Regions from separate parts of the Shewanella bicestrii genome, predicted to be linked through region 1. Evidence: riboswitches for the same ligand, from Rfam matches in the RefSeq annotation. Region 1 holds a riboswitch; the other holds the start of a gene.
What was found. A riboswitch is a leader RNA that binds a small molecule or an ion and turns the genes downstream of it on or off. The one in region 1 is predicted to bind thiamine pyrophosphate.
Positions count from the first base shown of each region.

Region 2: another riboswitch for thiamine pyrophosphate. It lies ahead of CF168_RS08410 (TonB-dependent receptor); the one in region 1 lies ahead of thiC (phosphomethylpyrimidine synthase ThiC).

Region 1 is NZ_CP022358.1:2,513,140-2,528,910, forward strand. Features, by position in the region: gene CF168_RS10985 (putative metalloprotease CJM1_0395 family protein) at 1-392, opposite strand, end outside; gene CF168_RS10990 (chemotaxis protein) at 395-658, opposite strand; gene thiH (2-iminoacetate synthase ThiH) at 783-1,898, opposite strand; gene CF168_RS11000 (thiazole synthase) at 1,895-2,659, opposite strand; gene thiS (sulfur carrier protein ThiS) at 2,661-2,864, opposite strand; gene CF168_RS11010 (HesA/MoeB/ThiF family protein) at 2,861-3,877, opposite strand; gene thiE (thiamine phosphate synthase) at 3,874-5,571, opposite strand; gene thiC (phosphomethylpyrimidine synthase ThiC) at 5,574-7,736, opposite strand; TPP riboswitch at 7,896-7,994, opposite strand; gene CF168_RS11025 (hypothetical protein) at 8,170-9,378, opposite strand; gene trhA (PAQR family membrane homeostasis protein TrhA) at 9,655-10,338, shown strand; gene CF168_RS11035 (NUDIX hydrolase) at 10,431-10,961, opposite strand; gene CF168_RS11040 (tRNA (adenine(22)-N(1))-methyltransferase) at 11,075-11,920, opposite strand; gene CF168_RS11050 (glycoside hydrolase family 97 protein) at 12,175-14,286, shown strand; gene CF168_RS11055 (helix-turn-helix domain-containing protein) at 14,611-15,495, shown strand; gene CF168_RS11060 (carboxymuconolactone decarboxylase family protein) at 15,532-15,771, shown strand, end outside.
Region 2 is NZ_CP022358.1:1,914,160-1,929,930, reverse strand. Features, by position in the region: gene CF168_RS08455 (dipeptidase) at 1-556, opposite strand, end outside; gene CF168_RS08450 (M3 family metallopeptidase) at 830-3,058, shown strand; gene CF168_RS08445 (GNAT family N-acetyltransferase) at 3,157-3,654, opposite strand; gene CF168_RS08440 (NAD(P)H nitroreductase) at 3,689-4,237, opposite strand; gene CF168_RS08435 (HvfX family Cu-binding RiPP maturation protein) at 4,366-4,959, opposite strand; gene CF168_RS08430 (DUF6279 family lipoprotein) at 5,010-5,882, opposite strand; gene CF168_RS08425 (phosphotransferase) at 5,993-7,264, opposite strand; gene pnuC (nicotinamide riboside transporter PnuC) at 7,355-8,020, opposite strand; gene CF168_RS08415 (YkoF family thiamine/hydroxymethylpyrimidine-binding protein) at 8,089-8,349, opposite strand; gene CF168_RS08410 (TonB-dependent receptor) at 8,445-10,643, opposite strand; TPP riboswitch at 10,697-10,807, opposite strand; gene CF168_RS08405 (YcfL family protein) at 10,973-11,365, opposite strand; gene CF168_RS08400 (PaaI family thioesterase) at 11,479-11,943, opposite strand; gene CF168_RS08395 (PaaI family thioesterase) at 11,930-12,457, opposite strand; gene hinT (purine nucleoside phosphoramidase) at 12,454-12,810, opposite strand; gene CF168_RS08385 (M61 family metallopeptidase) at 12,956-14,722, shown strand; gene CF168_RS08380 (LuxR C-terminal-related transcriptional regulator) at 14,892-15,527, opposite strand.

The DNA of each region.
Region 1 (15,771 bases):
GTCTCGTTAGAATGGAGTTGTGCCTTGGCATTTCCACCGAGTGCGGTGAAAGCCTTCTGAACAGATCCAGTATCAACATGAGATGAAATCGGAGGACTAGCAGGTTTGACATCCGTCAATGAAGCGGGCAGTGTCGTACTGATTGGCATAGCTTGGTCCATCACAGCCACGAGGCTGCTTAGTGATGGTGCAAGTGCCCCACTCGCTTCGAGTTTTGGCGCATTTAGGTTAAGGGTTGAAGCGGAGAACGTTGCGACCGCCTGACCATTTCCCCCTTGATAAGTCTGACCGCCTTGAGGTTTTACGCCTTTTGCTGGCTCAATAGACTTATCCGCGCCCAAAAACGAAGTGGATGGCGCGCCAATTTGTGCTGACAGCGCCATAACCGACATAACTATACCTTGATGTTAATTATCGAACCTATGGTTTCTGACTCTCGCTCGAGTACCTCAGTCGATGCCTCACCTTGTCGCAATGATTCATTCGCCGCCAGTAACGCCGAAGTTTTATCGGGTTCATCTACCGCCTTCGCGGTTTCTGTCGGCGCAGCACTTTGCGATGAGCTGGGTTTGGCCACATCAATCGTTGCCTGCGTGAGCCCTGATTGAGCCGTTTGCAAGCCTTGCAGACCGGAAGCATAAGCAGATTGGATTTGCATAGGAGTATTCCTGCATCTGGTGATGATTGGATTAATTATTAACCAACTCTAGTGCGAAGTACAGATTTATCGCCCCTTCTAGCGGCATTTTCGAACGCATTTCTGCAAGATATTCGCACGCCATTTAACCCGCAATCCAAGCCGATTCCCAATCCTTAAAAACCGGATTAAATCCCCTAAGGCGCATCTGAGTCATGACTTGCTCAACGGTACGTTCATCGCTTATCTCAAACTGATCTAATTGGCTCTCTGGCGCCTGATAACCGCCAGGTTGCGTTGAACTCCCCGCACTCATTTGTGTTATCCCAAGTGGCAGTAAATTATCCCGAAGTGATGGCGCCTCGCGTGTCGATAAACTGATATCAAGTTGCTGATTAAAAAGCCTGAAGGCACAGATCAATTGTACCAGTCCGAGATCGGTTAAATGCACTTTTGGCGTTATACCGCCGGTACAAGGTCGTAAACGCGGTAACGAAATACTAAAGCGAGTCCGCCAATAATGCCGTTCTAAATAGTCCAAATGATGCCCCATCAGTAAGGCATCGAGTCGCCAGTCATCCAAACCCAATAATACGCCTAGGCCAATCTTATCGACACCTGCGCTGGCAACGCGGTCGGGCGTTGCCAGCCGATACGCAAAGTCCTGCTTATTGCCTCGGGTGTGATGCTTAGCATAGGTCGCCGCTTGATAAGTTTCCTGATACACCATCACAGCATCAAGCCCTAGCTCGACAAGCTGGCGATAATCAATCTCTTCAAGCGGCTGAACCTCCATGGCCAAATAACTAAACTGCTGTTTTACAATGGGTAACACGCACTTAAAGTAATCCATCCCCACTTTGGTTTCATGCTCACCCGACACCAGTAAGATGGAGTCAAAACCACGGGATTTAATAATCGCCATTTCGGCCGTAATTTCCTGCTCATTGAGCACTTTACGCTTTAACTTATTGCTCATGCTAAAGCCGCAATAGTCGCACTCGTTGGCACACAGATTTGACAGATATAACGGCAAATAGAGTCCAATATTGGCCCCAAAGCGTTGCCGAGTGAGCGCCGCCGAGCGCTGCGCCATCTCTTCGATATAGGGCTCTGCGGCTGGAGACAACAAGGCGAGTAAACTCTCTAGATTACCCTCGGGTTGCATCAGGGCGCGCTCAACCTCCGCTGCCGTGCAGGAATATAACGCCAGCAATAACTTATCCCGTTCAATGCGGGCAAATTGGTCGACAAAACTCATTGCTGCAAGAATCCCGTTAATGGACTGGTATGGACAGCCTGGGTTTGCACTCGGCCAAGCCCCGCTTCAAAGGCGCGTCGCCCGCAATCTACTGCATCCTTAAAGCACAGCGCCATTTCAATGGGAGAAGCACTGCTCGCAATGGCGGTATTAACCAGCACGGCATCGGCTCCCAATTCCATCGCGTGCGCCGCATGGGATGGCGCGCCGATCCCCGCATCAATCACCACAGGCACTTTTGCCTGCTCAATAATCATCTTAATAAAAGGCTCAGTCACCAACCCCTGATTGGTGCCAATTGGGCTTGCCAATGGCATCACGGCGGCGCAGCCGACCTCTTCTAAGCGGCGACACAGCACAGGATCGGCATGCACGTAGGGCATCACGATAAATCCGCGCTCACACAAGGTTTTGGCCGCCGCTAACGTCTCGACTGCATCGGGCATCAGGTATTTAGGATCGGGATGAATTTCAAGTTTAACCCATTGTGTTCCCAGCATTTCCCGCGCTAATTCGGCGGCGAATATCGCTTCTTTAGCATTACGCGCCCCCGAGGTATTAGGCAAGAGTCGCACGCCCGCTTGCCTAAGTGGCGATAACAAATCATCGGCCCCTGTTTTTAAATCAATTCTTTTCATCGCAACCGTAACCAACTGCGACTGAGACGCCTTAATTGACTCCAGCATCAGCTGACTTGAGCTGAATTTTCCCGTGCCCGTAAATAATCGTGACTCAAATTCCACGCCCGCAATCGTTAACATCTTAACCTCCAGCTACAACGGCAAATACATCAATCTTATCCTCGTTTTGGCACTGGATAGATGACCATCGGTGTTTTGGCACAACGGCCTCATTAAGCACTAAGGCAACCGAGTGTTGGCAAATATTTTGTGCTTCTAACAAGGCTTGTAAACTCAGCGGTTGTTGCAGTGTCTGGGGCACATTATTGATGTGAATTAAAATCATAACAAACCTCGACTAGGGACAGATTTGAATGAAACGGTTGCGGTCGAATGCTGAGTGTTAGCATTCGCCTTTTCTACGCGCTCGCTTGATTGGCGTTGCATTAATTCACTCGGCTTTAATGAATTAAGCTTTAATGAACTCGGTTTTAATCCGCACACCTCGCACTCGGGATCACGAGTTAATGCGGCCGAATGCCATTGCAGCAACTTGGCATCGAAGCGCCAGAATCGCCCAAGTAGCGCCCTCGTGGAGGCGATTGAATGGCCTGCCTCTTCGAAAGTCTGATTGGCTGTTTGCTTTGTTGCAGAGGTTGGCGGCGTGGCTAGGAGCAGTAATTGCATGGCTAGCAGCGCCTGCATCGATGCCATCACGCCGACACTGGGGCCAAGCACACCTTGGCTGCTACAGTTTTGTGGCGCGCGAGTACTTGAGGGGAAAACACAGTGATAACAACCGCCCATTGGGAAACGCTGTTGATCAACTGCAAACAGTTGGCCGTTGAAAGCGGCAATGGCGGCACTCACCAGAGGTAAGGCATGCTCAATACACAGCCGATTGATACAATGGCGCGCCGCAAGATTATCAGTACAATCAAGCACTAACCTCGTCTCTTTACCATAGGCTAACAGACCAGAAAATACAGTGTTCGCAGACTCAAGAGTCAAATGCTCGGCAAAGGCATCAATCTCACAACCTTGCGCCAACACGGCCAATTTTTGTTTAGCAATGAGGGCCTTGTGATGGCCAATATCGTCATCACTAAAGAGTAATTGCCTTGGCAGATTGGACAATTCCACCCTATCGCCGTCGACAAGCGTTAAGCGCCCAACACCGGCACAAGCCAAATACTGCGCCGCCAATTGCCCAAGGCCGCCGAGGCCTACGATAAGGACATGAGCCTGCTTAAGCATCAACTGGCCAGTCTCGCCGACTTCAGGTAAAAATATTTGCCGCGAATAGCGAATAAAGTCTTTATCGGCAAGGGATTGCGCCTGTTCTTGTGTGATGCTCATAGGCTTGACTCCCAAGCTCGCGTCAATTCGGCAAAGGCCATTATTGGATCGCTTGATTCAGTAATCGCCCGCACCACGGCAATATTGCTCACCCCAGTCGCTTTGACTTGGTCAAGATTCGAAGATCCTATGCCGCCAATTGCCACTAAGGGATAGTGCGGATTTAACAGTTCAACATAATGAGTGAGTTTGAATAATCCCTGCGGCGCCGATGGCATTTGCTTGGTGGTCGTCGGGAAGATATGCCCAAGGGCGATGTACGATGGCGCATGTTGATGGGCACGCAGCAACTCGAAATAACCGTGGCTCGAAATGCCAAGAGCCATTCCCGCTGCATGAATGGCGTTAAGATCCGTCACCGCCAGATCTTCTTGACCAAGATGGACCCCAAATGCGCCATGTTTTATCGCTAGCTGCCAATGATCATTGACAAAAAGCTGCGCATCATAATGCTTACCTAAGGCAATTGCGGTTTGGATTTGTGCCTCAAGTTCGTCCGACGCCAGCACATTAGACTTTAGCGCATTAGACTTTATCCTGAGCTGTACCGTCTTCACGCCCGCCGCCAATAACTGCTCGAGTAACAGTAAGTTATCAACAACTGGATAAATCCCTAAGTCAGGTTCAAGGCGTTTAAACGCGCCGCATTGCAAATCACTGGATTCACTCAAGCTGTTTTGAGAATAAGCTGTGACGTGAGGATACGCCGTTAAGCTGTGCGGCCAAGCGGTACGCGCCAGTGGCCCTGGGCCTTGGCCAATCCCCTGTGCATAAGTTAAGCCTTGATTGACATAGGCTTTTGCTACCACAACCGCATCCTGCAATACAAAGCCAAAGGCTAATACCGAGGCGATGGCCGAAGACAAAGTACAACCACTGCCGTGGTTATGGCGCGTGTTTATCCGCGCACTGCTCAGCCAAAAACCGCCATTCGCGTCGAGCGGTGAGCAGCCAGTAACCTGATGACAAATCAGCAGATCTTCCGCCAAACGCTGATTATCTGCGGCGATGCGATGACTTGTGATATCGCTTTTTTGTTCGCTTAAGAGATCACTGGTGTTAATGCCAGCACTTGTCTGAGTCGCAAAATCAATATCGCCGCCCTTGGCTAATACACTGCACGCTAATTGCGCTGAGAGTTGCATTGCCGCAGCGGCAAATTCTGCTTTTGTGTGAATTGCTGACGCTAGTTTGTCTGTGGCGACAGTAAGCCTTGCCAACTCCTGCACATTCGGCGTTATCAGGCTAATCAAGCCTTTAAAGGGAGCAAAATCCAGAGGTCTGCTCGCCGTGCTCTTATCGCCGAGTTCGTCTCCACAGCTTGCAACCATCACAGGGTCGAGAATAACAGGGACGAGCGGAAATTGGGTTTTAAAACCAGCCAACCAATCGGCAACTAAGTGCACTTGCTGCTGATTTGCGAGTAAACCAATCTTAATCGCCTGAGGCGGTAGATCGGCTAACAGGGTCGAGAGCTGTGTGAGTAACATTGCCTCACTCACGGGCTCAACTAACGCCACCGCCACCGAACTTTGGGCCGTTAGCGTGGTGATCACGCTGCATCCATGGCCGCCCAAATCCTTGATGGTGGCTAAGTCGGCTTGGATCCCCGCGCCGCCACCGCTGTCTGAACCGGCAATGGTCCAGACGATAGGTTTTGGCGCCACCAGGCTAATATGTTTAGCTGGGGTCATTATCAAACCTCCGCAACCTGTGCTATTGGTTGGAGCTCTGTCCCATCCTGCTGCTTGGCCGATTCTTTGGCTGTATTGGCTGTATTAGCATCGGCCAGCGGCAGATACAGTTTGGCGCCCGAGGCCGCAAACTCGGCCGATTTTTGCGCCATGGCCGCCGCTAATTCATCTTGGGTTTTGACTCTGATCTGCTGGATTGCTTCGTTGCCAGATTGCCCTTGTTGAGCAGGGTTTATCGATGCAAGCGCTTCAGCGCTCTCAACATTCTGGCTTGACGAAGCCACTGACAACGTACCCGCCGTTAAACTTGCCGCATACTCGCGCACATCTTGGGTGATCTTCATCGAGCAGAACTTAGGGCCACACATAGAGCAAAAATGCGCAACCTTGGCCGATTCCTGTGGCAGGGATTCATCGTGATAGGCTCGGGCGGTATCAGGGTCGAGTCCCAGGTTATATTGATCTTCCCAACGGAATTCAAAGCGCGCCTTGGATAATGCATTGTCGCGGATCTGCGCGCCCGGGTGACCTTTTGCAATATCGGCGGCATGGGCAGCAATCTTGTAGGCAATCAGCCCTTGTTTGACATCCTGCTTATTGGGCAAACCTAAGTGCTCCTTCGGCGTCACATAGCAGAGCATGGCGCAGCCATACCACGCGATCATCGCCGCGCCTATCCCTGAGGTGAAATGATCGTAACCCGGCGCAATATCAGTAATTTGTGGACCTAGGGTATAAAACGGCGCCTCGGCACAGTGGATAAGCTGCTTATCCATATTCTCTTTGATAAGTTGCATCGGGATATGTCCAGGCCCTTCGATAATGGTCTGCACATCGTATTCCCAAGCGATTTTGACCAGCTCGCCTAAGGTCTCAAGCTCGGCAAACTGTGCCTCATCATTGGCATCGGCAATCGAGCCTGGACGCATACCATCGCCTAATGACAGCGACACATCGTAGGCCACGCACAGCTCGCAAATCTCTCGGAAATGGGTATAGAGGAAGTTTTCTTGATGGTGGCTCAAGCACCATTTGGCCATGATAGAGCCGCCGCGGGACACAATCCCAGTCACCCGTTTGGCGGTCATGGGCACATAGCGCAATAACACGCCCGCGTGGATGGTAAAGTAATCGACGCCCTGCTCCGCTTGCTCAATCAAGGTATCGCGAAATACTTCCCAGGTCAGGTGTTCAGCAACACCATTTACTTTTTCCAATGCTTGATAAATCGGCACTGTGCCAATCGGCACTGGCGAGTTACGGATGATCCATTCGCGGGTTTCATGGATATAGCGCCCAGTGGACAAGTCCATCACAGTGTCTGCGCCCCAACGGGTTGACCAGACTAGCTTTTCGACTTCCTCCTCGATGGAGGACGTGACCGCCGAGTTACCGATATTGGCATTCACTTTCACTAGAAAGTTACGACCAATAATCATAGGCTCGGCTTCTGGATGATTGATATTTAACGGAATAATCGCGCGGCCACGGGCAATTTCATCGCGGACAAACTCTGGGGTAATCGGTTTACCAATCACAGCGCCGAAGGATTCACCTTGGCCACGGCGGTTTAAGATTTCGTCCTGCACCTCGGCGAGCGCCATATTTTCCCGAATCGCCACATACTCCATTTCGGGGGTAATAATCCCTTGGCGGGCATAGTGTAATTGGCTCACGCGTTTACCCGGTAAGGCACGGCGAGGACGAACAATCGCACTTGAGCCGGCTTCGAAACGCAGATGATCGAGCCCATCATCCTTGAGGCGTTGCTGGGTAAAATCTGAGGTTGCACAATCGAGCACTTCGGTATCTTGGCGCTCGATAATCCAGGGTAATCTGAGTTTGGCTAAGCCTTGGCGCACGTTAATTTGCGCAGCCGGATCGGAATAAGGACCGGCGCAGTCATACACAGGAATGGGAGGATTTTTCTCGACTATAGGCGCGGTAGCAGTGCCGCCAATTCGCGTATCGGTTTGCAGAATTTGCCGCATCCCTACACGGAGATCCTCGCGACTTCCCTGCAGATATAACTTTTGCGAATTAGGGTGTTGTAATGGTTTAAGGGTATCGATAAAGGCTTGCGCCTGGGCGCGCGCCGCACGGCGACTCGTTTGCCCTTGGGCATTAACGGCAATCGATTCTGAGGACGATTCTAAACTGGACATAAGCAATCTCACTTTAACAAATAAAAATGGGGTTGCTTGTCTGGAGACTTGAGTGTTGAAGCTGAGCCGTGCAAACCCAAAGCGGATTTACGGACTCAATAACGACTAAATCGATGAGTTAATACAGGGCGAAAAGGTGGCCGCTGATACGATTTAATGGATGTTATTATGCTTGTTTCCTTCGCAGGTTTTAACCTGATCAGGTTCAACGGATCCCGAATAAACGGTCTCAGCCAAGAGGCACTCCGACAAGATGGGCAAAAGTATAGGCAGAAGCGCAGCAAACAAACAAGCGTAATTTTAGGATAAAAATTAAATTATAAATCAAAAATAAAGAACGAATAACACAATGTATTTAAACGCTTTTAATTTTTATTCGTTTTAAAATCGCTGATTAAAACTATTTTTAGTGAAAATTTATCATGACTATTATTTATCCTTTGGGCCGCTTTACCATCATTTTATCGAGCTGCGCCTTAATGGCATCGTCAATTTCTTGGTTCATTTTCTTGCCACTGCAATCAAAGGGGAAACCTAAATTCTCGGCATAGGGATTAATTTGAGTGCCTACTTTGACGACCCGATAGCAGGTATCCCCTTTACGGACAATTCGATTGGGATCCAGTTCTAAATCTAAACTGGTGGGGCCGCTAAAATCGTCGGCATTGGGCACAATCAGCACCTCCATCTCAGGGCTCATTTCAGACAAATTCGACCGTTTGCTGTAATGATTTGCTTGTTCTAACACTAAATCATCCAAGGCTTGCTCACGCTGGCGCTCAAAATAGCGCTGGGTAAATAATCCCACGCTACCAGCCGCCCCGCCGCTTTGCCCACTTGCCGCTGACTGCTCTGTACTTACCGCTTGTGCCGAGCGTGATTGGATTTCTGCCTTTTTAGGTTTAACAACCTCTTTTGCACTCTTCTGGGTTTGGCTTTGTGTTGAAGCGTTAGGTGTTGAGGCGTTAGGCGCTGATGTGTTCGGCACTGATGTGTTCGGCACTGATGTGTTCGGCACTGATGTGCTTGGTACTGGTGCTGTTGATTCTGTTACTTCTGATGCTTTTACTTTTGATAATTGGGCACTGACTTCAGGAGGTTTTGTAATCTGCTCAGTGGGTTTTGGCATCGGCTTTACCGTATTAGGTGCTGAAGTTATCGGCTCGCGAGAAACCGCAGACTCTTCCACTGAGCTATCTTGAGCCGAATCCGCAGGAGCGGTTTGCGTTGGCGGCGCATAAATAAAATATGCCTTTAACGCTTTGGTTTCAGTTCGTGCATTGGCTGAAGATTCGCTAAACGACAGCCCTAACTGCTCCGACTGGGTTCGCCATAAAAAAATTAATAACAACAGCAGTAAACCATGACCCAAGATGACCCAAAGCAATAGCTTAAGATTGAAATAATGCGACCACTCTCGCCAACTGAAGCCTGAATTGGGGTGGAATGCGCTATCGCTCTCTCTTTGGTTAGCCTCACTCAAATTAAGGTTTATTGCACAGCCCAAAGGCTCTGCATGGGCGCTAAAAGAGGTAGCACAAAAAGGCATAGCGGAAAATGCGACAGTCTCGTCGTTTGTCACGCGGCGGTGCGCAACAAAACTGAGATCATCTTCTGGGGTAATAGTCGAACGAACAGGCAAAATCCATCCCTTAGTACTTTATGGACAAAGTACTTAACAAATCCATGATTACTACGGGGGATTAGAGAAAGCGCACCGCACAAAGTTCCAAGGCGTTGACATTAATCGGTCGTAAATAGGCACCATAATGTTGTACAACTAGATAAGAGCTCGCCTAAGTCTCAGTTGATAGTGTTAACCCTAAAATAAATTAGCTTACACGTGTAAGCTAATTATGGCTTTCCAATTTACCAACTGATAGACTCAGCCATTATCACCATCGAGTGGATCAACAGCATGCCAAGCCAGAGTTTGATAGAGCCGCAAATGAGTCATGAAAAACCATTGAATATCAGTGGGTATAGTCTTAGTGAAGAGATAGCCAATAGCATCAGCCATGGTCTAGGGGTAATCGCGGGTGTGGTTGGCTTAGTGTTTATGATCCTCAAAGGCGTCGACCACCTCACCAATATTCAGCTCACAGGTGTTATTATTTATGGCACAAGCCTCATCCTGTTGTTTTTAAGTTCTACCCTGTATCACAGCGTGACACATATAGGCTGGAAACATAAACTCAAGATTGCCGATCATTGTGCCATCTACTGCTTGATTGCAGGCACTTATACCCCGCTGATGTTAATCAGCCTGCAAGGACAGCTTTCCACCGTTATCCTCACGGCGATTTGGTCTTTGGCTATTGGTGGAATTTTATTTAAAACTTTGTTTATTCATCGCTTTAAAAAAATGAGCCTAGTGCTCTATTTAGTGATGGGTTGGCTGTGTGTGACTGTGATGGGCGATTTGACGGCGGCGATGTCACCGCTAGGATTTAAGCTTCTGCTATTGGGCGGGTTGTTTTACACCTTAGGGGTGATCTTCTATATCGGTAAACGCATTCCGTACAATCACGCGATTTGGCATTTATTTGTATTGGCGGGCGCGATGAGCCATTTCTTTTGTATTTATTTAACCGTGATCTAGCCGCTAACACTGCCTTTCCTCACAAGCCATCCTCAGGATGGCTTTTTTATGTCTGCGCTTTTTGAGCCAATATGATCATCGAACATGGCTTTCTACAGTAATTCTTCAACGATTCGTTTAAGCAGAAAGGTTTCCCTATCGATGGATTGCCCTTTATTGGCAAACGTCCGTAGGATCGCTTCATTATGGGCAATCGCTTGATGGATATTGATCCATTCAGGGCGCATCCCATTTTTTATCTCATGGGCTTCGAGTCTTGGCTCACCCAAGCCGCGTTCGCCAAGGCTCATATCGATTTCGCAAAGATAGCAGTAAGAGTCCATATGCATCACGTTTGCCCCCTCACGAAACCAGGAGCGATATTCCTCATAACGGCCAAAAGGCGCTAACACTCTGGCGGCAATGGCGCCAGTTTCTTCCTGTAATTCACGGATAAGTCCAACTTCGATACTCTCGCCCTTATCCACCCCACCGCCAGGCAAACCATAATCGCGATATTTCTGGGTATAGAGCAGCAAAATATCTTCCCCCGACAGCACTATGGCACGGGCGGCTTGGCGATAAAAAATCTTCGCCTGTTTAAGATTGAGATTGGCAGCTTGGGTGGACTTCAATAAACGCATAATAAAACTCAAGATTAACGGCCTATTAGCATAAACCAACTCGGTGGATTTACAGAGCAAAACCGTTTTAACGCCAAGATGTAGCGCTCAATGGCGCATGTTGGCCTATGAGGTTAACAATTCAGTTGCTGCAAAATGTGCTGATAGGCCGCCACAATTTGTGGTTTGTTGGGCATGCGTTGCTCAGGAATACGCTGATAATGACCGATAGTTTGGTCAAGATAACGCTTGGCCTGACGGGTTTTATCCGCATCTAAGCCTTGCCACATGATTGAGCCCGTCGCACTTAAGGGCACAACAGCTTCAGCTGTTTTTGAGCTGGCATTCGTCTTTGAGCTGGTATTTGCCTGCGTTAAATGCAGTATCTCGTAGAAACGTTGGTTTTCTTCGAGTAAATATTCATCTTTAAGGGATAAGCCCAATTCTGCCAACGCGCTGCGCACATGGTAATTATGATGCACGGGACACAAAATAAATTCGAGCTGGCGGGCGCCTTGACTAAGGTCATGATTGCTCGAATCATTTCCACTGTGAGCATCACTTTGACTTTGCTGATTTGCCACAATACTGCGCACCAATTCAACCAGTAACTCACCACCGACACCCGCAATAATCACTAAGTGTTTGGCTTGCTTGCCGTATTGCGCCAGTGGCAAGGCCGCCACATCGAGGCAATGCACTTGCCATTCACTTTGAAGATTGGCGGTTTGCTCAGTTGTGGTTTGCTCAGTTGCATTTTGAGGGTTTGAGATAGGCTGTAGAGGGAAAAACCTTGCTAACTCAAGGCTGAGTTGCTGCATCAAGGGCGCGACACAATCGACAAAATGCACCTTAGGTGCCGCATTTCTTTGCAGTAACAACATGCCGAGTAAACCATGATCGCAGCAGCAGTCCCAGATATGATCGTACCCTGGCCCCACCATTCGATTGATCTGCTGTAATCGCTGACTGATTTTCACCGCTCACTCCCAAACCCGTTGATATCGCTGCCCATATCGGCTTAAGTCTTAAGCGCCTTAAACAAAATAAGAAAGCCAAGAAAGCCGCGCATTCTACCCGAGTCAGCAGTTAAAACCCATCTCTTTACGCCTTGCGTTCGGCCTGCCACCAACCCGCTCGCTATGGTGAATACGTATGCAAAGCATTGCGAGCAAAAAGCCATCGCCACTAGTATGCATTGACCCATATTCACTATAAAAACAAGGATCAGGGAATGTTCAGCAATCCTCTTACCCACGCACGCCACATCAACTCACCAACGCAAAATAGCCGCCATTGGGCCGCCAGCCTATTCACGCCCAGCTTGCTCGCACTCAGCATTGGCAGCCTGCTCAGCACCAGTGCCACAGCACAGACCCTCAACCTAAGCTCCCCCGATAAGCAAATCGTCTTGAGTCTGAGCGATGATACGGGCCGCCCCGAATACCAAGTCCATTTTCATGGCAAATCGATTATCGAACCGAGCCGCTTAGGGTTAGTCTTTGCCTCATTGGGCGAATTAGGCCAAGGTCTTCGCATCAAATCGAGCCACACCGCCAGCGCCGATGGAAAGTGGCAGCAACCTTGGGGTGAACAAGAGTGGATAAAGGATCAACACAATCAACTGAGCGTGGTATTAACCGACGGTAAAATCGACTTAAACCTCGAGTTTAAAGCCTTTGACGATGGCATAGGCTTTCGTTATCACTTAGCGACCCAAAACGCACTACCGACCAATACGCCGCTTGCCATTACCGATGAACTTACCGAATTTAATATTGGCCAGAGTGATAAGGCCACCGCCTGGTGGATCCCTTCTCGTGGATGGAACCGCTACGAGTATCTGTATCGCACCAGCGCGCTCAATCAGGTCGACCGAGCCCACACCCCTTTTACCTTTAAACTGGTCGATGGCACCCATTTGAGCATTCACGAGGCGGCGTTAGTTGATTTTGCCTCGATGACCCTCGATCAGCAGCGTGATGGCAAGCTCAAGGCCGATCTCACCCCTTGGTCTGATGGTATTCGGGTTAAAACCCAAGCGGGCTTTTATACCCCATGGCGCACGATTCAAATCGCCGACAAGGCCACGGGCCTGCTTAATTCTCACCTTATCCTCAACCTGAATGAACCCAATAAACTGGGGGATGTCTCTTGGGTTAAACCGGGTAAATATGTCGGTATTTGGTGGGGGATGCACCTCAATGAAAACACTTGGGGCTCGGGTCCAACACACGGCGCAACCACCAGCGAAACAGAGCGCTATATGGATTTCGCCGCCAAGTACCAGTTTGATGGCGTCTTGGTCGAAGGTTGGAACCAAGGTTGGGATGGCGATTGGTTCCATAATGGCGATCAATTCAGTTTTACCAAGGCCTACGATGATTTCGATTTACCCGCCATTACCGCCTACGGCGCGAAAAAAGGCGTGCGCCTGATTGGTCACCATGAGACCGCAGGCTCAGTGACCCATTACCGTAATCAAATGGATGATGCCTTCGCCCTGTATGAAAAACATGGCGTGACCCAAGTCAAAACCGGTTACGTGGCTGACGGTGGACAAATCAAACGCATCGATGAAAACGGCATCACCCGTCACGAATGGCACGATGGACAGTTTATGGTCGGTGAATATCTGCACAGTGTCACCGAAGCCGCAAAGCACCATATCAGCATCAACAGCCATGAACCGATTAAAGATACCGGACTTCGCCGTACTTATCCAAACTGGCTTGCCCGCGAAGGCGCACGTGGACAGGAATACAATGCTTGGGGCAGCCCACCAAATAGCCCAGAACACACTGCCATGCTGCCCTTTACCCGCATGCTGGCAGGGCCAATGGACTTCACCCTGGGGATTTTTGACTTAGCGCCCAAGGGCTTAGATGCCGAAAATCGTGTGCAAACCACCTTGATGAAGCAGCTCGCCCTGTATGTGGTGCTCTATAGCCCAATCCAAATGGCCGCAGATTTGCCGCGCAATTACCAAAAACATCTAGATGCTTTCCAGTTTATCCGCGATGTACCAACAGACTGGTATCAAAGTATCGCACTGGCTGGCGAAGTAGGTGATTATGTGGTGTTTGCCCGTCAGGCCAAGGATCAACAGGATTGGTACTTAGGCGCGCTGACCGACGAAAATGCCCGTCAGGTTAAGGTCAAACTGGATTTCCTCGACCCAAATAAACGCTATCAAGCACAGATCTACCGTGATGGCGCTAAAGCCGATTGGAAAACCAATCCCTATGATTATGTAATTGAAATCAAAGAGGTTAGCGCCAAGGATAGTCTGACATTACAGCTAGCCAGCAGTGGCGGCACAGCGATCCGCTTTAAAGCGCTGTAACGACAAGCGCTAACATAAACGCTTAAAAACCCCGAGCAATAGTCACCGAGAAACCATTCTTGGTGACTATTTTTATTATTGAGCCCCTTCGTTACTTACTAAAGTTACTTACTAAAGTTACTTGTTTAAGTTACCTTGCTTAAGTTGCTTTGTTTAAGTTCCTTTATTTTAGTCACTTAGTTTGAGTTGCTTAATTTAGTTACAGCGCCTAACAACCGTTGGCGGATTGCATGTGAGCTGTGCCATTGCCCTCCACTACTGAGTCACACTTGATACGGATGCAAATGGCATTAAGTTAGCTTAAGCTAAACTCCCCAATGCTTAATGGTGACGACCTTGCGATACACGGCTTATGAACTCGAAATGTGCAGTTTTAAGCGTTTCGAGACCCAATTTGCCCACTTAGGCTTTAATCATTTTCAAGCCATTACCCCACTGCGTCCTTGGGTGCAGCGTTATTTTCATTTGCATGTCGCAGCGGATTTACCACAGCCAATCGAACAATGCTTCTATCCTGACGGCGGCACAAGCCTGCATTTCTATTTACCATCACCCAGCACTGGCGATACGCCTTTAGCGTATTTTTACTCGGGACAGCAGCGGCATTATCACAGCTTCGCACCGGGTACCGAGCAAATTACGGTGCGTTTTCAGCCCGGTGGCGCCTTCCATTTATTGGGTCTTGAGCTAGCCGCTATTCGTGTCGATACGACAACAAACGTTATCGATGTGACCCAGTGGCCCATCGTGGGTTTAACAGCGCTCTTATACCAACTCGTCGACACTCCACAGCCTAGCGAGCGTATCGCCCTCGTGGAACACTGGCTATTGCAACGAGCGAAGCAATTAGACTTAAGCTTATCGACGCGAATGAGCCTAGTTCCCGCAACCTTGCCTCGACTCATCCACACCCAAGCCAATTTAGACACGTTTTACGGGCAACTCCCCATGAGTCGGCGCCAATTTGAACGTAAATTTAAGCAGGAAACAGGTTTATCGCCCGCGCAATTATTGCAGCTAAATCGAGTCAAAATCGCCCGCAACTTATTGAGCCAATCGCCATCCCTTAGCCTAGCGCAGGTAGCCTTCGATTGTGGATTTTACGATCAAGCCCATCTACACCAGCATTTTTTGCGGGTAATGCAGCAAACACCGGGGCAATATAAAAAACGCAAGATGTCGCAAATCTCCAATAAAACGCCCAATTAAGCCCTTAGATTGAAGCCTCAACTTACAGGAGGCTTTATGTCAGAACGAATTCCACGCCAACAGATTTACCAACTCCAACCCGAACTCGCCAAGGCACTCATTAGCCTAGATAAAGCGGCGGCTGACTCGGCGTTTTCACCATTATTGGTACATTTAGTCAAACTGAGGGCATCGCAGCTCAATGGCTGCGCGTTTTGTCAGCGAATGCACGCTGAAGAAGCGCGCCACGATGGTGAAACCCAGCGGCGTTTAGATTTACTGGCCGCTTGGCACGAA
Region 2 (15,771 bases), 600 kb from region 1:
TGAGTTGTTTATCTTTGATGGCCTTCATCGCATACATGGCGGTGACAATTGCGCCTTTATCATCTTCGGTGCCGCGACCTATCAGCTTGCCAGGTTCAGACTCGGTATCCAGCACATAGGGGCTTTTGGCCCAGAGCGCGGGATTGGCGGGTTGCACATCGCCATGGGTGACGATGCCCAATTTCTCAACCTGTGAGCGCTGGGCATCGACAACATTGGCATCGAGGCCAATCAGCACCACATAACCGTGATCGGCATAATCGAGCCCGAGTTCTTGGCTCAAGCTTTTTAAACTCGACTTAAAACCAATAAAGGCAGGGTTGGTATCGGGTGTCTGCCCTTCCACCGCTTGGGTATTAAAACTGATTAAATGCGCCAGACTCTTAACCATCTGCGCGTCATAGGTGCTCACCGCATAATCGGCCACCTTAAGCGCATCTTGGCTAAGCGTGATTGGCGACGCTGCAGCTTGCGTCGATGTCCACAGCGCAGCGGCTAATAGGGAATAAGAAAAACGACGACAAAGGCTCGTATAGTTAAACTGAGGCAATTCCATAGAGGTCCTATTTATTATTTGTATGATTAGGGACTTACATAAAAACGCACCCAAGCAATGGCTTTATCCTTTGCCCAATATTGCCTTAGTGCGCGGCTCAGTTTGCCATAGTTCTTCCGTTAAAAACCGCAGACTAACCATTTGTTACAAACAAAACACAAAATCGATGGAACCCTTAGTCGGATACATGCTAAACAGTCACCTTAAAATAACATTAATGGTCTGCAGTACCATTAATCCAACAGAATAATAATCACCTAACGGGGAATTGACATGAAGGGACTAAGCCTAAAATCACAGGCCCTTAACGCGCGCACACTCAAACCAGGCGCTATTAAACTGACCTTTAGCGCCATCACACTCGCCCTCGCCTTAAGTGGCTGCAGTGCACAGCACAGCGATACTGCGGCGCAGGCGACAGTCGCACCGAATGCCATGTCGGCGCAAATCATCAGCCAAAATGCCAGCAACCCATTCTTTAAACCCTATGGTACATTTATGGAAATTCCGGCCTTCGACAAGATTAAGCCCGAGCATTTCCTCCCTGCATTTAAGGCAGGTATCGCCCAGCAACACGAAGAAATTCAAGCGATTGTCGATAACAAAGACAAGCCTACCTTCGCCAATACCATCGAAGCGATGGAGTTTTCGGGCGATCTCGTCACCCGCGTATCCAACGTCTTCTTTAATTTAACTGGCGCTGATACTACTCCTGAGCTTCAAGCGATCTCCAAGGAAGTCTCGCCAATGTTATCGTCTGCCGAAGACGATATCTTATTGAACGATAAACTATTTCAACGTGTTAAAGCCGTTTACGACAGCAAAGGCAGCCTAAAGCTCAACACGGCGCAGGCCAAATTATTGGAAGACACCTATAAGTCGTTCACCCGTGGCGGTGCTAACCTCAGCGAGCAGGATAAAACCAAGCTGCGCGCCCTGAATGAAGAAATCGGCAAGCTTAATTTAGCCTTTGGTGACAATCTGTTAGCCGAAACTAATGCCTTCGAACTAGTGATTGATAAGCAAGCTGACCTGTCTGGTTTACCCGCCGATGTGATTGCCACTGCCGCCGAAACCGCGAAAAAGCGTGGTCATGAAGGCAAATGGGTATTTACCACATCACGCCCTTCTATCACGCCGTTTTTAACCTATGCCGATAATCGCGCACTACGCGAAAAGCTCTATAAGGGTTATATCGAGCGCGGTAACAACAATAATGACAATGATAACAAAGTCATTCTGGCAAAAATTGCCGCACTGCGCGCCGAACGTGCGCAGCTCATGGGCTATAAAACCCATGCGGATTTCGTGTTAGAAGAACGCACCGCCAAGACACCAGAAAATGTCTATGGCTTACTCAATAAAGTCTGGCCAGCAGCCCTTGCCCAAGCCAAGGCCGAAGTTGCGGATATGCAGGCGTTAATCGATAGCCAAGGCGGCAAGTTTAAGCTGCAAGCTTGGGATTGGGATTACTACGCAGACAAAATCCGTGTTGCGAAGTACAGCTTTAACGAGCAGCAAACTCGACCTTACTTCTCCCTCGACAGCACTTTAAAAGGCGTGTTCTACACGGCCAATCGCCTCTATGGTTTAACCTTTAAAGAACGTACCGACTTACCTAAATACAACCCAGAAGTACGTACTTGGGAAGTGTACGATAAAGACGGCAAACTTATGGCCATCTTTATGGGCGACTATTTTACCCGTGATAGCAAACGCGGCGGCGCTTGGATGAACTCGTTCCGTAAGCAATACCATATGAACGGTGTCGATTCGAAACCCATTATTGTCAACGTGTTGAACTACCCTCGCCCAGCGGGTAATGAGCCAGCGTTACTCACCTTCGATGAAGCCAGCACCCTGTTCCATGAGTTTGGCCATGCGCTGCACGGCATGTTATCCAATGTCGAATATCGCTCACAAGGCGGAACGGCAGTACCTCGCGACTATGTAGAGTTCCCTTCACAGGTCAACGAAAACTGGATGACTCAGCCTGAAGTGCTCGCGCAATTTGCGAAGCACTACAAAACTGGTGAAGTGATCCCGCAGGAACTGGTGAAAAAAATCCAAGCCGCCAACAAATTCAACCAAGGCTTTGCGACCGTTGAATATATGGCCGCCACTAAGCTCGATTTAGATTGGCACACTCTAACCGATACCACGCCTAAGGATGCCGCCAAGTTTGAGGCCGACTCCTTAGCTGCCATGGGATTGATTAATGAGATCAGCCCACGTTACCGCAGCACTTACTTCTCGCATATCTTCGCGGGAGGTTATTCTGCTGGTTACTACAGCTACCTCTGGTCTGATATTTTAGGTGCCGATGCCTTCGAAGCCTTTAAAGAAAATGGCATTTTCGATAAAGCGACGGCCGATGCCTTCCGTAACAACATCTTGTCTAAGGGTGGCAGTGATGACCCTATGCTGATGTATAAAAACTTCCGTGGTAAAGAAGCTGGCATTGAGCCACTGCTACGTAGTCGTGGTCTGTTAGCGGAGTAATCGCATCCCTATGGGGAAAAGCGAACAGATAAAAATGGGGAGCTAAGCTCCCCATTTTATTGCGCGTAAACGCACTCACTCGCACATAAAACCACTGCTTAGCTGAACAGCTCCACCGGCGCATCGTTAGGGGTAAGCTGCAACTGGGTTTCAAACGACATGCCTAATTTATTCAGCAGCGACTTAGAGGCCTGATTATGCGGGCTGACGATCGCGACAATCCGTTCAATCCCTATGGTTTTACCGAACTCCAGTGAGGCCTTAGCAGCTTCAAACGCATAACCTTTACCCCAATACTGCGGCAAAAAGGCATAGCCTAAGTCCACGTCCGCCAGCGTCGGCCGTTTAATCAGGCCACAAATGCCAATCGGAAAACCATTTTCGGCCAGCACCACGGCAAACAAGCCAAAACCATGCTCGCGATAGCTAATCGCGGGTCCATTGGCGATATAGTCCTTGGCATCTTGCAAACTACGCACGCCCTTATCACCGATATTGTCGATAAATCCTTGGGTGTTGAGTAAGACCAAAATAAATGACGCATCATCGGGCGTTAACTGCCGAAGCAGCAATCTTGGGGTGTGGGCAACTTGCATACTAAGGACTCCCATTCAGAGGGGATAAACTAGGTTATAGGTAGCGAGCGTACTGGCTGCCATCCTTTTGCGGTTTTTTCGGTGCCGCTACCGCTGGGGTGCCCACGTATAAAAAGCCGACGATTTGATCCTCTGGCGCTAAGCCTAATGCCGCATTCACGTTGGCGTCGAAGGCAAAATCCCCGGTGCGCCACACAGCGCCTAATCCCAGCGCGAATGCCGCTTGCTGCATCGCCATCGTGGCGCAGCCCGCAGCGATTTGCTGCTCAAGCACTGGCACTTTAGGGTGCTGTTGGGTTTTCGCCACAACGGTAATCACCATAGGAGCGCGCATCGGCATCCCTTTGGCTTTATTGATAAAATCTTCATCGGCGCCGCTGGCTTTGGCCGCGTTGACATAGATATCTGCTAAGGTGTCTAACCCTTGGCCTGTGGCAATAATAAATTCCCACGGTGCTAAGGCGCCATGATCTGGCACTCGAATCGCCGCATCTAAAATGATTTTAAGCTCATGCTCATTGGGCGCTGGCGCGGTTAATCTTGGGGTGGATTGGCGGGTGAGTAAAAGTTCGATAGCGTCCAAATGATTATCCCTGTTCTGAAAAATAGGTGCGTGTAAATTGGCTCAAGCATAGCAAATTGCGGCTAAAGAGGTACAAAAAATCCCACGCAAAGGTGGGATTGAAAGTGTTGCAAGCAGAGTCACTTGGTTTACTTTACGTTATAACGCTTCGCGATAAAGTAATCGAGACTGGTATAACGCCCGCCTCCTAGGCTAAAGAGTGCCAGCAGCATAATAAAATAGGTCGCCGCGAACTCAATACCATTATTTAGCACCACCAAGTTACCCGAACTGGTCAACCAATCGTAATTGCCGTATTCCTGCAACAGGGATTTGGCCTTATCCAGCTTATCACCCGCATCGAGCACCCGCTCATTGGCGAGCCATGAACTGCCATCGGCAATCGCCAACCAACCATTAGGCCAATGCACAGTAAACGCCGCCACCAGCATGGTTATCATCAAAGGGATAGAAATCAGCCGCGTCGCTAAGCCAACGAGTAACAAAAACGCGCCAAAAAACTCAGTGCCCGCCGCCAAGGCAGCCATTAACGTCGGCATAGGTAAACCCAATCCCCAATCGGGATTAGCAAACCAAGCCACAGTGTCTTCAAAGTGTGCGAGTTTATTATAACCAGCCTGCATTAGCACTGGCGCGAGATAAAGCCTAAGGGCTAAGGGGGCAAGCCCCTCACCATAACGGCTAAAATTGAGGAATTTTTGATACAGGTCAACAAGGGACATGGGCAATCTCAGAATTAGATGGAGTTGCCCAATAGACCTTGGCATTGGGATTAATCTTTCGTGGCTTTTGCCACTTTTTCGATCCCCTCTTGATTTAATTCACGAAGATCCTGAATAAGCTTGTTCAGCTTTTTATAAAAATGCTTGGACTGTTTCGCTGACAGACTGGCATTGATCGTGAGTAACAAGCCGCCGAATGCTTCGGTGTTTTGCCTTAAAATGGCGCGGTGTTTTTCCGACTTTAGCTCGTCAGGGCGCGTCATCAGCAGGGTCAATCGTTCGGTCAACAGCGGAATATCGCTGCGCTGCCCAAGGGCAACCTCAAATTGGCGCAGCCATTCGTGGCGGTAATCGAGCCACATATCTAAGGTCGACAGTCGCTGCTGGTTATATTGATGAATAAGCGTTTTTTGCTCATCCGTTACGCTACCCAGCCAGTCATCAAATTGCTCAATAAGATTCTCATCGGCCTCTTGCTGTAACTGCTCGGGGGTTTTACCGGCAAATTCCTTAATCAATTCCTGCTCGTCTTTTCGCGACTGGGCAAGAATTTGCTTCACCTGTTCATCGGTTAATGATGAGATGATCGGCAACATTTCTGGCAGTGCAAACTCAAATAACCGAAACCAATGCCGTTTGGCGAGTGTGACGTGCTCGGCCCACAATGCGGGAGTTAAGGTATTGGTTTGGATCTGCTGCTCAACTTCGGTTAGCTGCGCCACATAATGGCCGAGTTCTTCGGATTGGTGCCAAAGTACAAACTTGTCGATAAGCCCATCGACGACCTTTTGCTGGTTTTTATCAAGGCTGACATAGTCATCCAGCTCCCAACCTATGGCCCAGTCGAAAAAATGATAACTAAATTTGGTCGAGCAGGCCGTTAAGCCAAACAGCAACACCAGTAACAACACACCTTTTTTCATCAATTTGCATCCGTTCAGCCTTGGTCATCCTATGACACTGAGGTTAATAGAAAGTTTATTTTTTTAACACAACAACCATTAGCAAGCAGTGGCAGTGAGAAACAAAATACTTAAGATACGTGGCTGATAAGTGGCCAGAATTGATCGAACCAGTCGAAGTATTCCTGCTGCCGCTCGCCATGGGTGTGCGCCGCCATTAATAATGCCCAATACACGGCAAACACCCAATACATCTCGATGGCAGCGGGTATCGCCTTGATGGCATCCGAGGTTAAACCGGGGTGTCCTGCCAGATACTGTCGCACTAACAGATGCCGCTGCGCGGGCGTTAATTGATGCGTGGCGAGTACAACGGCCAGTTCACACAGTGGATGGGAAGCGGTTGTATACTCAAAATCGATGCAATACAACTGGTTATCTTTAAGCAGCAGATTATGGGGATTTAAGTCGCGATGGCAAAACTGCGGTTTGACTAAACAATCGGCTAAGGTTGCCGTCCAGCCATGGATCGGCCTTTGAATGCTGAGCAATTGCGCCAATCGGCTCTGCCACGCCTCCCCCTTATCCGCTGCGGCAAAGGCTAACAACTGCGTGTGATATTCCTGCCATTGCTCAGTGATACTGATGTGGTACGGCCCAGTCGCTTGCTCGCGAAGCTGTTGCAGCAATTGCAGTAACAGGCTGTGGGCGCAATTCGGCGTTATGGCTTCCAATAAGGGGAACCGTTCGGACGGATACCAAGTCAGCTTGTCTGCTGCGCCCTTGATATCGGCATGAGATTGCAACCAAGCCTCAATGTGCGTTTCGCCTTGGCAAAAGGTCGTTGCACTGCATTGAGACTCTAGTTCTTTCCAGCTTAGTTCTTTCCAGCTTAATTCTTTCGAGCTTAAGTTTGGCCGGCTTAAGTTTGGCAAGCTCAGTTCTTGATAACCTGATGCCATACTTGGCTCGCGTGACACTAGGTTATCAAGTCGATCAATACCACTTGCCGCAATAGGCTCTTCGGTAAGCAGATTTGCCCTGCCCTCAATATCCTCCATCAGCGGCGCAAACTGAGATGCTATAGGAAGGCTTGGGAGAGATTGCGCAAAGATAAACTCGCTTAGGTAATAACGCTGATCGCCACTCACCCACAGCAACTCGGGAGCAAGCTTTGCCTTGGCAAGATGGCGCCAATAGAACAACTCTTGCTCCCGCGAACAAAAGCTGTCGGCGGCATCGGCGTTTTCACGCAAGACATAATGCGCCGTCGGTGTCTCGATATGATAGTTGTGGTTACTTAATCCATCCGCTAACGGCTGGATTTGGCTGATATCAGTAAGGCCTGCCTGCGCTAATACCGCAAGCAGCGCATCCTTGTGCAGCCCAATAATCGGCGGCATTAGCGGCTTACCACAACAATCATGTTAAATAGCGTATTAGGCATTTGCAGCCCTTGTATATTGGCCATCATCTATTGATATCTGCCACCGTTAGCCGAGTAGTTTTGCGGCGCTCGACTCAATATGGGGATTGCGGCTATCGGCAAGGGCGGCGCGCCACAGGAAATAGCCGACAACCGCTAGGCCAACGTAGAGCACGAATAATAAGGAGGTCAGCATCAGTCCCTTGCTGAGGTAAAGGTAAATCGATACCAGATCGATAACCACCCAATACAGCCAATTTTCCAACACTTTTTTGGCGACTAAATAGGTCGTCATCACCGCAAAACAAGTGGTCGCCGCATCGAGGTAAGGAAAGGAAGCCTGGGTAAAGGTTGCCATCCCATGCCCAACACCAAGGGAGACAATACCAGTCGCGACAATCAGCTTTAAATGGGTTTTCAGCGGCCAAGTAGTCACTTTCACCCCTTGATGTTTGTCGCCGCCTTGGGTCCAGAGCCAGTAACCATAGAGTGCCATGGCCATGTAATAGATATTCAGCACCGACTCCATCAGCAGTGCGACTTTCCAAAATAAGACAGTGTAAATGGCCGTGCTGGTAAATGCCGCTGCCCAGCACCAAACGCTTGCCTTCATGGCCAGTAACAAATAAGCCATGGCCAATACCACGGCTAAGGCTTCCCATGCGGTCATCACATGAACTTCCCCTAGGGCCGCATTAACACTATTGACCAGCGTTAACCATAATTCTGTCATTGCCTTACTCTCACTCTATATCGCTTGCTTGAACCACTTCGCTTTAGCGTTCAAGTTAACTCAGGGCGTTACTCGCTATGGGCTAAATTCAGCTCACCACCAATAAACTTACATACAAACACCGCTTTGCCCCATTTTTCATGGGCGGCTTGCATCTCGGTCGCGAGCATGGCCATCACGTCTTGATAGTCGCCACACACTTGCGTCGCCATGGCATTGGTAACACGTTGAATTGTGGGGTAACTATCCAAGCGATGGATAAACCATTTGATCGGATCGAGATAATTTTCATTAAAGGGATACATGCTAATTTCGGCGGTGAGTTTCATCTTCACTCCTTAGGTCAAATGCTAATAATGCAATCGTCAGGCTGTGACGCAATAAGCGAGCACAGCCTGACATCTGATGTATCATTCTCAAGGGATTACATAAACTTAACGTTTAATGTGACCCCAATTTGGCGTGGGTCGCCATAGCGGATATATTGCTTTTCCGCCCAGCCGTTATCCGGCTCATTGCCAAAATAGAAACCACGCACACCATATTCTTCATCGAACAGGTTGCGGCCCCATAAATACGCCGACCAAGCACTCGCCTCATAACCTAAACGCGCATTCACAATGGTGTATGGCTCAGAGCGCGAGTCGTTGCTGTCTGAGTAGTAAAACTCACTCTTACCACTCATGTTGACGTTGGCAAACCAACCCGAGTTCGCACGATAGGTGCCGCCTAAGCTGTAGGTTAAGTGTGGTGAATGGGCCAAATCGCGGCCCGTTAAATCCACATCGCTACCGTATTTATCTTGATACTGGTAATCGCCGTACGCCGTTTCTAACCAACCTAGGCTTGAGTAAAACTGGAGATTATCGGTGGCATACCAAGTGGCGTCCAACTCGGCACCGTAGTTGTGTGAGCTACCCGCATTTTCAGTGTAGAGGATAAAGCGTTGTGGCTTGTTAGGATCTTGCTGGGATGCGGCCACTTGCTGATCCTGTCTGTCCATATAGAACAGCGCCAGATTCGTATCGATAAGCCCTTCAAACCAATGGGATTTAAGACCGATTTCGTAGTTGTATAGGGTTTCGGTATCAAACTCTTTTTTATCATTGAGTTCGACTGGCAAAGTCATGTTAAAACCGCCCGCCTTGTAACCGCGCGCCACACGGGCGTACACATTATGGGATTCATTCAGTACTTTGCTCAGCGCAATGTGGCCGCCCCACATGGTTTCGCTCGGGTCAAAATTGTCATTGTTAGTGTCTGAGTAGTGGCTATTGCGACGCTCAACACGCAGCCCCACAGACAAGGCATAATCGGCACCTAAATCCGTATCCAGCTGACCAAATACGGCGTAATTAGTTGCTTCATATTCGGAATCTAATACCTCATCGGGCCAAGTATTATATTCAGAATACAGTTGGTTATCTTCTTTAAGGTTCATCGCATAAACCCCAAGTAACCAGTCGGTTGAACCGGCAAAAATACGGCCTTGGTCGGTCGAGCTTAAGCGGAACTCTTGGGATAAGGTCTTACGCTGACCGGTTTTGTCCCAGAAGTAATCGTACTGACAAGGGGCGAGATTGCCCTCATCCTCACATTGCTTGGAGGCCCAATATTCAGGGTTAGCCCAATCGCCATCGTAACTATAATGGTGATCGGTATTGGCAAATGAAGTCAGCGAGGTTAACTCAAACGACTCAGCGCCCGAGTAAGTTGCTTTAAATCCTGCGCCCGTGGTGCGCTGGCTATCGACACCCGGCTGATCCGAAATAGTATGTTTAGGATCGTTGGTTAAACTCCAGGCATCGTAGCCGTTGTCAAAATCAGCATGCAGCAGAGTTAAATCGAGTTGCAGATTATCGGTGGCATACCAGCGTAATTTAGCGCGGCCAGTAAATTCATCACGACCATTGGTATCTTCTTTATTTAAATAGAGATTATCGCGATAACCGTTTTGTTGATGTTGCTGCAGCGACACGCGGTACAACAATTTACCCGAATCGGTTAACGGCCCTGAGCTAAAACCGCTAAAGGTTTGCAAATCGTCATTGCCTAAAGAGACCTCGGCGCCATGTTCAAACACATCCGTCGGATCATTGCTCTTAAGGTAAATCAAGCCCGCTAACGCATTGGCGCCATAGCGGGTACCCTGCGGGCCGCGTAACACTTCGACCTGCTGCAGATCGTACATGCTCGACACCATGCCGATACCAGATAAATCAATATCATCAATGATATAACCTACAGATGAGTTAGGCGCGCCTTGATATTGTTCCTGTTCACCCACACCGCGGATCTGGAAATACTTAGGACGTGAGCTGCCACCCGACCAGTTAAAGTTGGCGATGGAATTCATCACGTCTTCAAAGTGCTGGGCACTTTCATCTTGAATTTGCTGGGCATCGATAACGGTGATACTCGATGGCATTTTCTCTAAGCTGGCACTGCGAAAATCTGCAGTCACCACCATGATTTCCATATCATTGCTAGGCTCAGGTTTATCGATAGCATCGGTTTGCGCCCATGCGGCCGTGCTTAACGCCGCCGAAATGGCCAGCGCTAATGGCGCACGCGTTAAGGATAAGGAGAAGGTGGAACTCTTGGTAGACTTTTTGTTAGACATAGGACCTCAAATACATGTTTGAGATCCGGCAACGAATAAGCGATTCAGAAGTGTGCTGTTGATTGGCCCATTCCTACGCCGGTATTAGCCGGATCAGGTTCTAAGGGTTCGTCTGATGACATCTCAGTCTGCCACTTTGTTGGCAAACACCCCTTGGCGGCGCTAAGTATACATGACAAGCAGGAAAGAAAGACACTTTGAAATGAAAAATGCCAGCATTGCTGGCATTTTTTGGCTTAATGGCCGTTTAATCAATATCGACTGGGAGTTGGCGTAACGAAATACCGCTGTATTCTTTAGCCCACACTCACACTAACACTCGCAAAACATTAGTTTGAATAAGTCTCGCGCACATAAACATCGAATTTCGCCACTTGCGCATTTGGGGCTACGGCCGACACTTGTAGCTGTTGTTTACCGTGTAATTTCACCGATTTCCAACTGGTGGCTTCATCTTCGATGGTAAAGCCGCTGGCGTCGTACCAAGTAAACTTATATTGCACTCGCATATCGCTTGAGGACTTGCTGACGATCAAGGCCGAACCTTGGATCAGATCGCCAACGCGGCGCGCTTCAACCCCTTCAACACTGATATCACGGGCAAAGCTGTTGTTATCGACGCGGGTTTCTCCCAGTGAGTTCACCGAAATGCCCGCCGTATTGGTGCAGGCGCCGAGAGTCAGTGCTGCAGCCAAGATTACTCCACTGTAAATTGCTTTCATTTTGTTTTCCCTCACTCACAAAAACCTAGGTGCCGAACAACTGATGGGCAATGACACTACGCGACGCCAGCTGAACTTATGCTTAACGTGCTCATCTTGCCCCACCCTCGCGATTAATCGATTAAAAAGTGCGCCCTTGCGGTAGCGATCAACTGCTTACGATTGGTTTGCCAACAATTGATATTCACGTTGGCGACCCGTCGCCCCTGACGGGTGATACGGCATTCTGCAAAGCTGTCTTTATGCAGGCCTGCACGCAGGTAATCAATCGAGAAATCAACTACTTTTGGCACTTTTGCCGTTTGCATAAACACCATTAATTGCACTATGGCTGACATTTCCATAAAACCAGCAATTACCCCACCATGAATCGCGGGCAGGATGGGATTACCGATATTGTCATCCTTGGCGGGGAGTTTGAAAATCAGCTCATCGCCAAAGCGCTCGACCTTCATGCCAATAAACTTAGCATAGGGCACATGTTCGAGTAGATGACCAAAGTCGTTCAGCTCGGTGGCGCGTTTTACAATTCCCTGCACATCGAGGGTTTTCTGCTCGGTCGGCTTATTTGAGTTCATCTGTCTCTCCTAAGGGCGGCACGGCTTCTCCCATCAAGGCTTGTCTAAAGGCATCGCCCACCATTTCGGGGCTGATCCGCATAAAAGAGCCCACCGCATGGGCGATAGGATCATCAATACTGTCCTGATAGGCGATGGCGCGGGTAAAGGCGATATTAGATGACAACTTATAGCACTCGGCGAAGCCATAAACTGGCTTATGGGGCTGCGCGGGCTTCATATAATCGACCCGTAAGTCGAGGGTGGGCGAAATCTCTAAGGATTGATATTTTTGAAAAATCGCACTCACCACCGCACTGCCACAGGCCGTGTCCATCAGGGTAGTGATCACCCCGCCGTGGATAACGCCCGTATCGGGATAACCAATTAACTCAGTGCTATAGGGCAACTCAATCAATACATGGTGCTCACTGGCTTCGAGCACGGTTAACCCTAAGCGACGGCACTGGGCGAGCTGATCGACAAATCGCTGCGCCATTTGAGTCAGCGGAAAAAAATCAGGATTTACCTTCATTGACCTTGGCTCAGCATGGGTCCCAATGGCTCTCCGCCAACGAGATGAATATGGATATGGTACACTTCCTGTCCGCCATGTTTGTTGCAGTTCATGATCAAACGATAACCCTCTTTGGCAATCCCCGCCTCTGCCGCCAATTTGGCCGCCACTGTCATCATCCGGCCGAGTGCAGGTTCATCCGAGGCTTTCATATCATTTGCAGTTGGGATCAAATGATTCGGCACAATCAGAATATGGGTTGGCGCCTTTGGTGAGATGTCTCTAAATGCGGTCACCAGCTCGTCTTGGTACAGAATGTCGGCGGGAATTTCGCGGCGGATAATTTTGCTGAAAATGGTTTCTTCGGCCATGGGGAGTCCTCCTTGGGTTAATTGGGATAGTATACTAGCAATTCAACGCTTTGTGTCTCCAGATATTTTGCGTTTCATTTGCCTGTTGTGCGCATTTTTGGCAGCATGACGCCCATTAAAACGCATCGGTTTTACAGGATAAATTATGCTCCACTATCACATCATTCCCGTCGATCCCAAGGCGCACTTGTTCGCCGTCACCATGACGGTACAAAAGCCTCACCCTAAGCAAGTTTTTAGCCTGCCCGCGTGGCTTCCCGGCAGTTATATGGTGCGGGATTTTGCCAAGAATATTATCGATCTTAAAGCCACAGGCGATAACGGCGAGCCGCTTAAGCTCACTCAACTGGATAAACAAACCTGGTCGGTCGAACATCACAGCACCCAACTCACCTTAACTTATCAAGTGTATGCTTGGGACTTGTCGGTACGCACCGCGCACCTTGATATGACCCACGGTTTCTTTAACGGTAGCAGTGTATTTTTAGCCGCCCACGGCTTTGAGGCAGGCTTACACACAGTAACAATGGCGGCGCCGACCGAGCCGAGTCTAAACGAATGGCGACTCGCTACTAGCATGACACGTCAAAGCGGTAATGAATTTGCCTTTGGTGAGTTTTGTGCGCAAAGCTATGACGAACTTATCGATCATCCGGTTGAGATGGGGCTATTCACCCAAGCCAGTTTTGAAGCCTGCGGCGTAAGACACGATATCGTACTAAACGGTCGCCACCGCGCCCATATGCCGAGACTCTGCCAAGATTTAAAGGCGATTTGCGAGTATCAAATCAAGCTGTTTGGCACGCCAGCGCCCTTTGAACGTTATCTGTTTATGACGACAGTGCTCGACAATGGCTTTGGTGGTTTAGAACATAGGGCATCGACGGCACTCATGTGCTCGCGCAAGGATTTGCCGCTGTCGATGGATGCGCCGATTAATAATGACTACCGCACCTATTTATCGCTCTGCAGCCATGAATATTTCCACAGCTGGAACGTCAAGCGCATCAAGCCAGAATGCTTCTTACCCTATCAACTCGAGGCGGAAACCTATACGCCACAGCTGTGGGCCTATGAGGGCATCACCTCCTATTATGATGATTTCCTTACCTATCGCGCAGGCTTAGTCGATGAGCAAAGCTACTTAGATATGCTGAGCGAAACCTTTACCCGGGTATACCGCAGTCAAGGCCGCTTTAAACAAAGCATTAAGGACTCGAGCTTTAACGCTTGGACTAAGTTCTACAAACAGGATGAGAACGCCCAAAACGCCATTATCAGCTATTACACTAAGGGCGCCCTGTTTGCTCTGTATCTGGATTTAACCCTAAGAAGCGAGACTCAAGGAAAATACAACCTCGACGATCTAATGACCATTCTGTGGCAGGAATATGCCCTGCAAAATCGCGGCACCACGGATGAATGTCATCAAAGGATTGTTGAACGTTTATTGGGGCGCGATTGCCAAGATCTCTTCGCCTATTTAGACAACACCGACGATATCCCGCTGGCACCGCTACTGGCCGAATTTGGGGTTGAACTCACCCTGAGAGCGAGTAATGGAGCGCAGGATGTCGGCGGTGGCTCGGCCAAAGGGTATGAGATTGCCTTTGGCGCTAAGACGCAAGCCGCACCGATCGGCCTTAAAGTAACCACGGTCGCCCAAGGCAGCCCTGCGCACCTTGCGGGCTTAAGCGCCGGAGATATCTTAATTGCGGCGGATAATCTGCAGGTGACAGGTCAATTTGAAGCGCAGCTCCAGCAATACCCACTCGGACAACGCTTAACCCTACATTGGTTTAGACGCGATGAATTGATGACGGGAGAACTGATTATTGCAGAAGCGCCAAAAGATACGGTTGCCTTAAGCATCACAGATAAAGACAAACTGCAGGCTTGGCTAGGTCGCTAATTTTTAATGCATTTATATTTAATGCAATAGTCTTTAATGCACTAGTTTTTAGTGCATTAGACTTAATCCATAAAGCGCAAAAGGGGCAATCGTATCAACGATTGCCCCTTTCTATTTGTTTCTTTGTTTGTGCAATTGAATATTGACTTAGCGACCCATCAACAATGGATTACACCACCACATCGTGTAAATAGGTTTGCGCCCACGCGATGGCTTGACCACGGCTCGACACACCAATCTTACGGAAGACACGGTACAAGTGAGTCTTAATGGTGCTCTCACTCACAAACAATTGATTGGCGATATCGAGGTTAGTGCTGCCAGACAGCAGGGCTTGTAACACTTCGCGCTCACGGATAGTTAATGGCTCGGTATCTTCGAACAGTCCAAAGTCATCATTCACCCCGTTCACCAATTGGATAGGGATCACTCTGTGCCCACGCAGGATGTTGGAGAGGCCAAGGCTGATTTCAGTCAGTCCTGCATCCAGATAAAACACCCCTGCCGTAGTCGAGGCTTGCATTAAGAAACGGGCATCAACCTGTTTAGGGAACTGGATATAAACGACTCGCACACTCGGGTGTTCGCGGGCAAGCAAGCGTTGAAATTGATAGGCTTTTTGAAGATCGACGGTGGAAAGGTCAATCACCACCATAGAAGCTTGGTTATCTTTGATTTGATCGCACATCTCGTCTGGGCTGACTTGAGACAGCTTAACGAGAAACTCCTGCGGCCAGCGTCCGGCCAGTAATTCCATCAGAACTTGCGATCTTGACACTACAATCCAATGTAATATTTTGAACATCCTGCTCACTCCCTGTCTGGTTAACGATTATTCATTTTGAGAGGAGAAACATCTCTCAATACCACTTCAACATCCGTTCAATAGACTTCCAAGTCTACCGTGCACACGATATTAGCATTAGATAAAACAGATTCAAAAGACTTACGATAAAAATATTTACCGTACGCAAATCAAAAACTTCTGCAACTTTAGCATTGAGTATTGTCAATCAGAAGGCTGAATCTAAACTGAAAATAATGCGCTA